One region of the Streptomyces sp. NPDC055632 genome, then DNA from elsewhere that is predicted to be linked to it. Evidence: riboswitches for the same ligand, from Rfam matches in the RefSeq annotation. Region 1 holds a riboswitch; the other holds the start of a gene.
What was found. Region 1 has a riboswitch for ZMP and ZTP ahead of ACWGSR_RS17725 (bifunctional 5,10-methylenetetrahydrofolate dehydrogenase/5,10-methenyltetrahydrofolate cyclohydrolase). Riboswitches for the same ligand answer to the same signal wherever they lie in the genome.
Positions count from the first base shown of each region.

Region 2: it holds a riboswitch for ZMP and ZTP, as region 1 does, so the genes downstream of both, ACWGSR_RS06095 (serine hydroxymethyltransferase) here and ACWGSR_RS17725 (bifunctional 5,10-methylenetetrahydrofolate dehydrogenase/5,10-methenyltetrahydrofolate cyclohydrolase) in region 1, are expected to answer to the same signal.

Region 1 is NZ_JBSHHY010000012.1:69,964-74,333, forward strand. It holds gene ACWGSR_RS17715 (SWIM zinc finger family protein) at 1-35, shown strand, start outside; gene ACWGSR_RS17720 (hypothetical protein) at 100-966, opposite strand; gene ACWGSR_RS17725 (bifunctional 5,10-methylenetetrahydrofolate dehydrogenase/5,10-methenyltetrahydrofolate cyclohydrolase) at 974-1,828, opposite strand; ZMP/ZTP riboswitch at 1,857-1,962, opposite strand; gene ACWGSR_RS17730 (terpene synthase family protein) at 2,218-3,171, shown strand; gene ACWGSR_RS17735 (DUF1206 domain-containing protein) at 3,223-4,053, opposite strand; gene ACWGSR_RS17740 (alpha/beta fold hydrolase) at 4,239-4,370, shown strand, end outside.
Region 2 is NZ_JBSHHY010000003.1:188,585-192,954, forward strand. It holds gene ACWGSR_RS06080 (PIN domain-containing protein) at 1-109, opposite strand, end outside; gene ACWGSR_RS06085 (hypothetical protein) at 109-369, opposite strand; gene rocD (ornithine--oxo-acid transaminase) at 487-1,692, opposite strand; ZMP/ZTP riboswitch at 1,800-1,890, shown strand; gene ACWGSR_RS06095 (serine hydroxymethyltransferase) at 1,963-3,264, shown strand; gene trpS (tryptophan--tRNA ligase) at 3,573-4,370, shown strand, end outside.

The DNA.
Region 1 (4,370 bases):
CCCTGGCGACGGCCTCGGCAGCGGGCGCGGTCTGAGGCGGGCACCGTTTCAGGCGGGCGCGGTCTGAGGCGGTGGGCGGGCGGCATCCGCGCCGGCGCGCTACCTGAGCCGGTGGCTGATCGTGCCGCCGGCGGCGGAGGAGGAGGCGACCAGGCTGCAGGCGGCGGTGTCCGAGCCGAGGAGGTGGCTCGTCCGGTACGGGTACTGGACGAAGGTCGTCCAGCGCGTGCCGAGCGGCTGTCGGGCGGCCTTGCGGCGCAGCGGCTCGCGGCAGAGTTCCGTGGCCGCCTCGCGCACCGCCCGGTCCGTGGCGTAGCGGCCGGTCAGCCGGGGGCGGGAGACGAGTTCGGCGGAGTGCGGCGTGTCGCAGGGGCGCCGGACGACGGTGCCCGGAGCGTCGCGGTCGATGTCGAAGCAGTCGCCCACGCGCAGTGCCTCGAAGGAGACGGGCCGCCCGGAGCGCCGTTCGCCCTTCGGGGTGCGGGAGGGGGTCGGGGCGGTGCTCGCGGAGGGGGTGCTCCCGGTCCGGGACGGCACGGGTGACGCGTCCGTGCGCGGGGTCCGGTCTCCGGGCTCCGTACGGGTCGGCGTGCCGCCCCGCGTGGCCGCGGTCGTCGGCGCGCCGTCCCGTGTCGTGCCGGGTTCCGGCGTGTCGGTGCTCCCGGCGCCGGACGCGCCCGGCGACGGGCTGCCGGTCGCGGGAGGGGCGGTGTCCGTGCCGGTGTCCTCGGTGACGACGGGGGACGGCGCGCTCATCGGGTTCCCGTCGTCCTCCCCGCCCCGGACGGACAGGAAGGCGGTCGCCACCACGGCGGCCGCGAGCAGCGGCACGAGCGGTGTGCCGAACCAGCGGGCGCGGCGCGCCGCCGGCCGGTGGTCGCGGCCCCGGCGTTCCCCGTCGGCCGGGCGTCGTCCGTACAGCATCGTGACGACCGCCGAACGCGCGCCCTGCCGCCTTCCCGTCATGGCCGTCCTACAGTCCCAGCTGGCGCTCGGCGCCCTCGACCGTCTGGGCGAGGAGCACGGCGATGGTCATGGGGCCGACACCGCCGGGGACCGGGGTGATGAGGGAGGCGCGCTCGGCGGCCGACGCGAAGTCGACGTCGCCGATGTTGCCCGGGTTGTAGCCGGCGTCGACGACGACGGCGCCGGGCTTGATGTCCTCGCCCTTGATGAAGTTCGGCCTGCCGACGGCGGCGACGAGGACGTCGGCCTCGCGGACGACCGAGGAGAGCTCCCGGGTGCGGGAGTGGCAGTAGGTGACGGTGGCGTCGCGGCCGAGGAGGAGCAGGCCGGCCGGCTTGCCGAGGATGGCGCTGCGGCCCACCACGACGGCCCGCTTGCCGCTCAGTTCGACGTCGTACGCGTCGAGGAGGCGCATGATGCCGCCGGGGGTGCAGGAGACGAAGCCGGGGAGGCCGAAGCCCATGGCGGCGAAGGAGGCCGTGGTCACGCCGTCGACGTCCTTCTCCGGGGCGATGGCCTCGAAGGCGGCGCGCTCGTCGATGTGGGGGCCGACCGGGTGCTGGAGGAGGATGCCGTGGACCTCGGGGTCCAGGGAGAGGGCGGTGATCGCGGCGACGAGTTCCTCGGTCGTCGTGGTGGCGGGCAGCTCGACGTGCCTGGAGCGGATCCCGGCCTTCGCGCAACGGTTCTGCTTCATCTTCACGTACGTCACGGAGGCGGGGTCCTCGCCGACCAGGACGGTCGCGAGACAGGGGGTGACGCCGGTGCGGCGGGTGACCTCGGCGGCGCGGGCGGCGGTCTCCTCGACCGTGCGGCGGGCGAGGGCCGTACCGTCCATGAGGGCGGCGGTGCTGGTGGACATGGCAACTCCTGGGCGTCGTCTCTGACCGGTGGTTCGCCCAGGCGCACGGCATTCGGCACGGCCGCGCCGGTGGGCGCTCCGCCGGGCCGCTCCACGGTGGTGATCCACCTCAAGCGCCAGTCACGGCCCGGGCCCCACTCTACGTGAGGGGCCGGGGGCGAGTCTCGGACAGGTCCGGGTCGGGCTCCGGGGGCGGTGGCCGCTCGCGCGGGACGAATCGTCCCTGACCGTCCCGGGCCCCACCGCGACCGGCCGCCGGTCGGGTCCCGGCCGTTCGGATCCGGATTCGATCCCCTTGTTATTCCTGGCAGTTAGTGATCAATTCAAGTACTCTTCGATCGCGCCGGGGGGCGTCGGTGGCACCCGGGCCCAATGCCCAGGGGGTGCACGTGTTCCACGCCGCAGTGCTCGACCTTCCGTTCCCGCCGCACAGCCATCCGGACCGGGAGCCCGCCGCCCGGCTCCACCGGGAGTGGCTGCGGCGTCACGAAGGGCTCGCCGGGGCCGTCGACCGGGCGGTGTACGAACGGTGGGAGGTGCCCCGGCTCGCGGCGTTCACCAGTCCCGACTGCGCCACCGGCGACCTCGCCCTCGCCGCGGACCTGCTCGGTTTCTACTTCCTCTTCGACGACGGTTTCGACACCGGTCTCGGCCGGGCCCCCGCGCGGGTGGCGGAGGTCTGCACCCGATTGACGGCCCTCCTGCACGGGGACGGCCCCGAGCCCGGCGCCCGCACCCCCGTCGAGCGGGCCTTCGCCGACCTCTGGGAGCGCAGTGCGCGCGGCATGTCCGCCCGGTGGCGGGCCAGGAGCGCCTACAACTGGGAGTGGTACTTCGCCTGCCATCCGGCGGAGGCCGCCGGCCGGCTCTCCGGGCGGCTCCCGGACCGGGAGGGCTATCTGGCGCTCCGCCGGGGCACGGCCGCCATGGAGACGCTCTTCGACATGGTCGAGCGGCTCAACCGGTTCGAGGTGCCGCAGGAGGTGCTGCACCATCCGACCTTCCGCCTGATGCGCCAACTGGCGGCCGACATACCGTCGTTCACCAATGACGTGCACTCGTACGCGCAGGAGCTCGCCCGGGGTGACGTCGCCAACATGGTGATGATCGTCCGCGAGGAGATCGGCGGCACTCCCGAGGAGGCGGCCGCCCAGGTGATGCGAGAGGCCCAGGCGATGGTCGACCGCTTCGTGGAGCTGTCCGCCCGGGTCCCCGGGATCTGCGATCTCCTCGGTCTCTCCCCGGCCGGGAACGAGGCCGCCCGCCGGTACGTCGACGGCCTCTCCTCCTGGATCGCCGGCTATCACCGCTGGGAGGTCGACACCGGCCGCTACGGCAACTGAGAACGCCCCGCACGCGTATGCGTGCGGGGCGTCCGGATCACGGCCGGCGGATCAGACGTCGCGCCACTTCGCCTGGCCGAAGGAGAAGATCCCGAAGAGGACGAGTCCGACGGCCACGGCGACCAGCAGCCACGGTCCGGCGGGGGTCTGCGCGAACGAGCGGATCGCGTCGTCCATGCCCTTGGCCTCGTTCGGGTCGAACTCGATCGCCGCCTTCAGGCCGAAGAAACCGATGGCCGCGAAGACGAGCCCGCGTCCGACGCCTCCGACGATGCCGGTCACGTCCATGAAGCGCCGCTCCTTCTCGGACATCGTGGCCCACTTCAGGCGCTTGCGGTACTTCCGCATCACGGCCCGGCCGCCCATCCACAGCCCCGCGCCCAGGAAGCCCACCGCCGCCGCGCCGACCAGCCACTGTCCCGCCGGCAGGTCGAGGAGACGTCCGGTGATGTCGTGGCTCTGCCGGTCGGTCGAGCCGGCGCCACTGTCCCGGTTGCCCGTCGCGAAGGACAGGACGAAGAAGGCCGAGACGGCGTAGAAGACGAACCGGGCGGCGGACACGGCCCGCTTGGCCGGCTTGTCGCCCTTCGGACCGGCGCTGCCGAACAGGGCCTCCGAGAGCCGCCACAGCGCCATCCCGACGAGTCCGATGCCGAGGGCCCAGAGCATCACCGCTCCGAACGGCGTCTCGGCGACCTGCGCGAGGGCTCCTCCCTTGTCGGCCTGTTCGCCCGTGCCCGTCAGCCCGATGCGTACGGCCAGGACTCCTATGAGCAGATACAGAACTCCACGGGCGACGAAGCCCGCCCGGGCACCCGCCCTTACCACGTCCCCACGGGCCGCTCTTCTCGCGACGGCCGTGGTCGACCCCCCTGCGCTCATGCCCCTTCACCCCTTCCCGGATCGGAATGACCGGGTGCCCCGTCTTCTCCGTTCGAACCCTCGCGGGACGTTCGAACACCGACCGGCGCGCCGCGCGGGCCGGCGCGGACCACCGTTTGCGCCGCTCCGGCGCCCGGCGGAGACTGGGCGGGATCAGGGGGCGATCCGGAGAGGGCCTGGACGACATGGGCGCATACGCTGACCTTCCCGGGGTCAGGACCTGGTACGAGACCGAGGGCGAGGGCGACCCGCTGGTCCTGCTGCACGGCGGCTTCTGCACCAACGAGACGTGGGGCGCCCAGCGTCCCGACCTCGCC
Region 2 (4,370 bases), on a different contig from region 1:
CGACGCGCACGCCCTCCTCCGTGGCGGCCTGGACGAAGGCGAGGACCGTCCGGTCCTTGAGGTACAGCTTCGAAAGGCCCTCGCTGTCCAGGAGCAGGGTGCCGGGCATCAGGCGGCGACCCCGCCCGCCGGTCCGTCCTGGGCCGCGTCGTGGCGCAGGACGGACCGGGCGGCCTCGACCTCGGCGCGGGTCAGCGGATCGTGATCGGTCTCGAAGTCGGTGACGATCTCACGCAGCCGCTCCATCGCCAGGCGCTGTTCCAGAGCCTCAGCGACGTACGCGGAGAAGCCGCCCGGTCCGACCTGGGCGCGCACGGTCTCGGCGAGCTCCTCGGGCAGACTGATCGAGTACTTCTTGCTACCACTCATGCTGCCCATGCTACCGATGGTAGGAAAGCTCCGTGGGCGGTTTGCGGAGACCGCCCACCGGGGCGCGGCGCCTCCGTGCACGCCTCGCCGTCCCGCCCCGGCACCGGGCGGCCGCCCTCAGTCCGCCAGCACCCCCCGCAACTGCTCGAGACCCCAGTCCAGGTCCTCCTTCGAGATGACCAGCGGCGGGGCGATGCGGATCGTCGAGCCGTGGGTGTCCTTCACCAGGACCCCCCGGTCGAGCAGCCGCTCCGAGATCTCCCGGCCCGTGCCCTTCGACGGGGCGATGTCCACGCCCGCCCACAGCCCGCGCCCCCGCACCGCCTCCACCGCGCCGCCGCCCACCAGGAGCCCCAGCTCCGCGTGGAGGTGGTCGCCCAGCTCCGCCGCCCGCTCCTGGTACTCGCCCGTCCGCAGCATCGCGATCACCTCCAGGGCCACCGCGCAGGCCAGCGGGTTCCCGCCGAAGGTCGACCCGTGCTCGCCCGGCCGGAAGACCCCGAGCACGTCCCGGTCGGCCACCACCGCCGACACCGGCACCACCCCGCCGCCCAGCGCCTTCCCCAGCAGGTACACGTCCGGCACCACGCCCTCGTGGTCGCACGCGAACGTCCTCCCCGTGCGCCCGAGCCCCGACTGGATCTCGTCCGCCACGAACAGCACGTTCCGCCGCCGGGTCAGCTCCCGCACCCCCGGCAGATAGCCGGCCGGCGGCACCAGGACCCCCGCCTCGCCCTGGATCGGCTCCAGGAGCACCGCCACCGTGTTCTCCGTGACCGCCGCCTCCAGGGCCGTCAGGTCCCCGTACGGCACGATCTCGAACCCCGGCGTGTACGGCCCGAAGCGGTCCCGCGCCTCGTGGTCCGTGGAGAAGCTCACGACCGTCGTCGTCCGGCCGTGGAAGTTGTTCGCCGCCACCACGATCTTCGCGTGCCCGTCCGGCACGCCCTTCACCTCGTACCCCCACTTCCGGGCCGTCTTGACGGCCGTCTCCACCGCCTCCGCCCCCGTGTTCATCGGCAGCACCGCCTCCTTGCCGCACAGCTCCGCGAGCCGCGTGCAGAAGTCGGCGAACCGGTCGTGGTGGAAGGCCCGCGAGGTCAGCGTCACCCGCTCCAGCTGCGCCTTCGCCGCGTCGATCAGACGCCGGTTGCCGTGCCCGAAGTTGAGCGCCGAGTACCCGGCGAGCAGATCGAGGTACCGGCGCCCCTCGACGTCGGTCATCCAGGCGCCGTCCGCCGAGGCGACGACGACCGGAAGGGGGTGGTAGTTGTGGGCGCTGTGCGCCTCCGCGGAAGCGATCGCGTCTTCTGTCCTCGACACGGGATCTCCGTTCGTCCTGCGGCCCGGGGTGGATGTGCCCCCTTTTCCTATCGTCGCTCGCATACCGGACGGGGAAACCTCCGACACGGCCGGGCCGCTACGCTGACGGCACGCACGGCGACTGGCGTACGGGGAAGCGACCCCGGGGGAGCCGTGCGCGGCAGACCACACGAGGCGCCGCCCGCCTGGGCGTCCCGGGACCGAAGTCCCGCGTGGCGCCGCGCCTCACGCAGTGCCCCGGGACCCCGCCCACGCCCGGAGGACACCACCGTGACCACCACCGCCGCCGTTGGAACGACCACCACCGTCGGGACCGCCGCCCACCCCGCCCTCGCCGCCGCCGACCCCGAACTCGCCGCCCTCGTCGGCGCCGAGGAGCGGCTCCAGGCCGACACCCTGCGCCTCATCCCCAGCGAGAACTACGTCTCCGCCGCCGTCCTCGAAGCCTCCGGCACCGTCCTCCAGAACAAGTACAGCGAGGGCTACCCCGGCCGCCGCTACTACGAGGGCCAGCAGAACATCGACCAGGTCGAGACCCTCGCCGTCGAGCGCGCCAAGGCCCTCTTCGGCGTCGACCACGCCAACGTCCAGCCCTACTCCGGCTCCCCGGCCAACCTCGCCGTCTACCTCGCCTTCGCCGAGCCCGGCGACACCGTCATGGGCATGGCCCTGCCCATGGGCGGCCACCTCACCCACGGCTGGGGCGTCTCCGCCACCGGCTCGTGGTTCCGGGGCGTCCAGTACGGCGTGCGCGCGGACACCGGCCGCGTCGACCTCGACGAGGTCCGCGAACTCGCCCTCAAGGAGCGTCCGAAGGTCATCTTCTGCGGCGGCACCGCCCTGCCCCGCACCATCGACTTCGCCGCCTTCGGCGAGATCGCCCGCGAGGCCGGCGCCGTCCTCGTCGCCGACGTCGCCCACATCGCGGGCCTGATCGCGGGCGGCGCCCACCCCTCCCCGGCCGGCCACGTGGACGTGATCTCCACGACCACCCACAAGACCCTGCGCGGCCCGCGCGGCGCCATGCTCATGGCCCGCGAGGAGCACGCCAGGGCCCTCGACCGGGCCGTCTTCCCCGGCCTCCAGGGCGGCCCGCACAACCAGACCACCGCCGCCATCGCCGTCGCCCTGCGCGAGGCCGCCCAGCCGTCCTTCCGCACCTACGCCCACGCCGTCGTCGCCAACGCGAAGGCCCTCGCCGAGGCGCTCCTCGCCCGCGGCCTCGACCTGGTCTCCGGCGGCACCGACAACCACCTGATCCTCATGGACCTCACCTCCCGGCAGGTCCCCGGCAAGATCGCCGCCAAGGCCCTCGACCGGGCCGGCATCGTCGTCAACCACAACACCGTCCCCTTCGACCCCCGGAAGCCCTTCGACCCCTCCGGCATCCGCATCGGCACTCCCGCCCTCACCTCCCGCGGCCTCGGCACCGGGCACATGGCGTCGGTCGCGGACTGGATCGACCGGGGCGTCACGGCCGCCGGGCGGGGCGACGAGGACGCCCTCGCCGCGATCCGCGCCGAGGTCGCCGACCTGATGGCCGCCTTCCCGGCCCCGGGCCTGCCCGTCTGATCCGGCTGATCCGGCGACCGCCGGAGAGGGGGCGCGGACCGTCGCGCGCACTGTGTTCCTGGTCTCATCCGCCACGGACCACGGCCATCGCGACCGGAGCCGCGCCCCCGCGCGTACCCCGGACACACCGGCCGGCGGGACCCGACACACCGGCCGGAGGAGAACCGCCGCACCGGCCGCGGACGACCCGTCGCACCGGCCGGAAGGGGCCCGCCCCACCGGCCGGGTGGGACCCGTCCCACCGGCCGGGCGGCGCCTGACGCATCGGTCGGGCGGGGACCGGTCCCGCACCTGAGAGAATGATGTGCATGGCCTTTGACAGTCCCCGTGTGCTCTCCGGAATCCAGCCCACCGCCGGCTCGTTCCACCTCGGCAACTACCTCGGCGCCGTCCGCCAGTGGGTCGCCCTCCAGGAGACGCACGACGCCTTCTACATGGTCGTGGACCTGCACGCGATCACGGTCCCGCAGGACCCGGCCGAGCTGCGCGCCAACACCCGGCTCGCCGCCGCCCAGCTGCTCGCCGCCGGCCTCGACCCGGAGCGCTGCACCCTCTTCGTCCAGAGCCACGTCCCCGAGCACGCCCAGCTCGGCTGGGTCATGAACTGCCTCACCGGCTTCGGCGAGGCCTCCCGCATGACCCAGTTCAAGGACAAGTCCGCCAAGCAGGGCGCCGACCGCGCCACCGTCGGCCTCTTCACGTACCCGATCCTCCAGGTCGCGGACATCCTGCTCTACCAGGCGAACGAGGTCCCGGTCGGCGAGGACCAGCGCCAGCACATCGAGCTGACCCGCGACCTCGCGGAGCGGTTCAACGGGCGCTTCGGCGAGACCTTCACGATCCCCTCGCCGCACATCCTGAAGGAGACGGGGAAGATCTACGACCTCCAGGACCCGTCGATCAAGATGAGCAAGTCGGCCTCCACGCCGAAGGGCCTCATCAACCTCCTGGACGACCCGAAGGTCACCGCGAAGAAGGTCAAGAGCGCCGTCACCGACACCGACACGGTGATCCGCTTCGACCCGGAGAACAAGGCCGGCGTCTCCAACCTCCTCGGCATCCTCTCCACCCTCACCGGGAAGAGCGTCCCCGACCTGGAGAGGGAC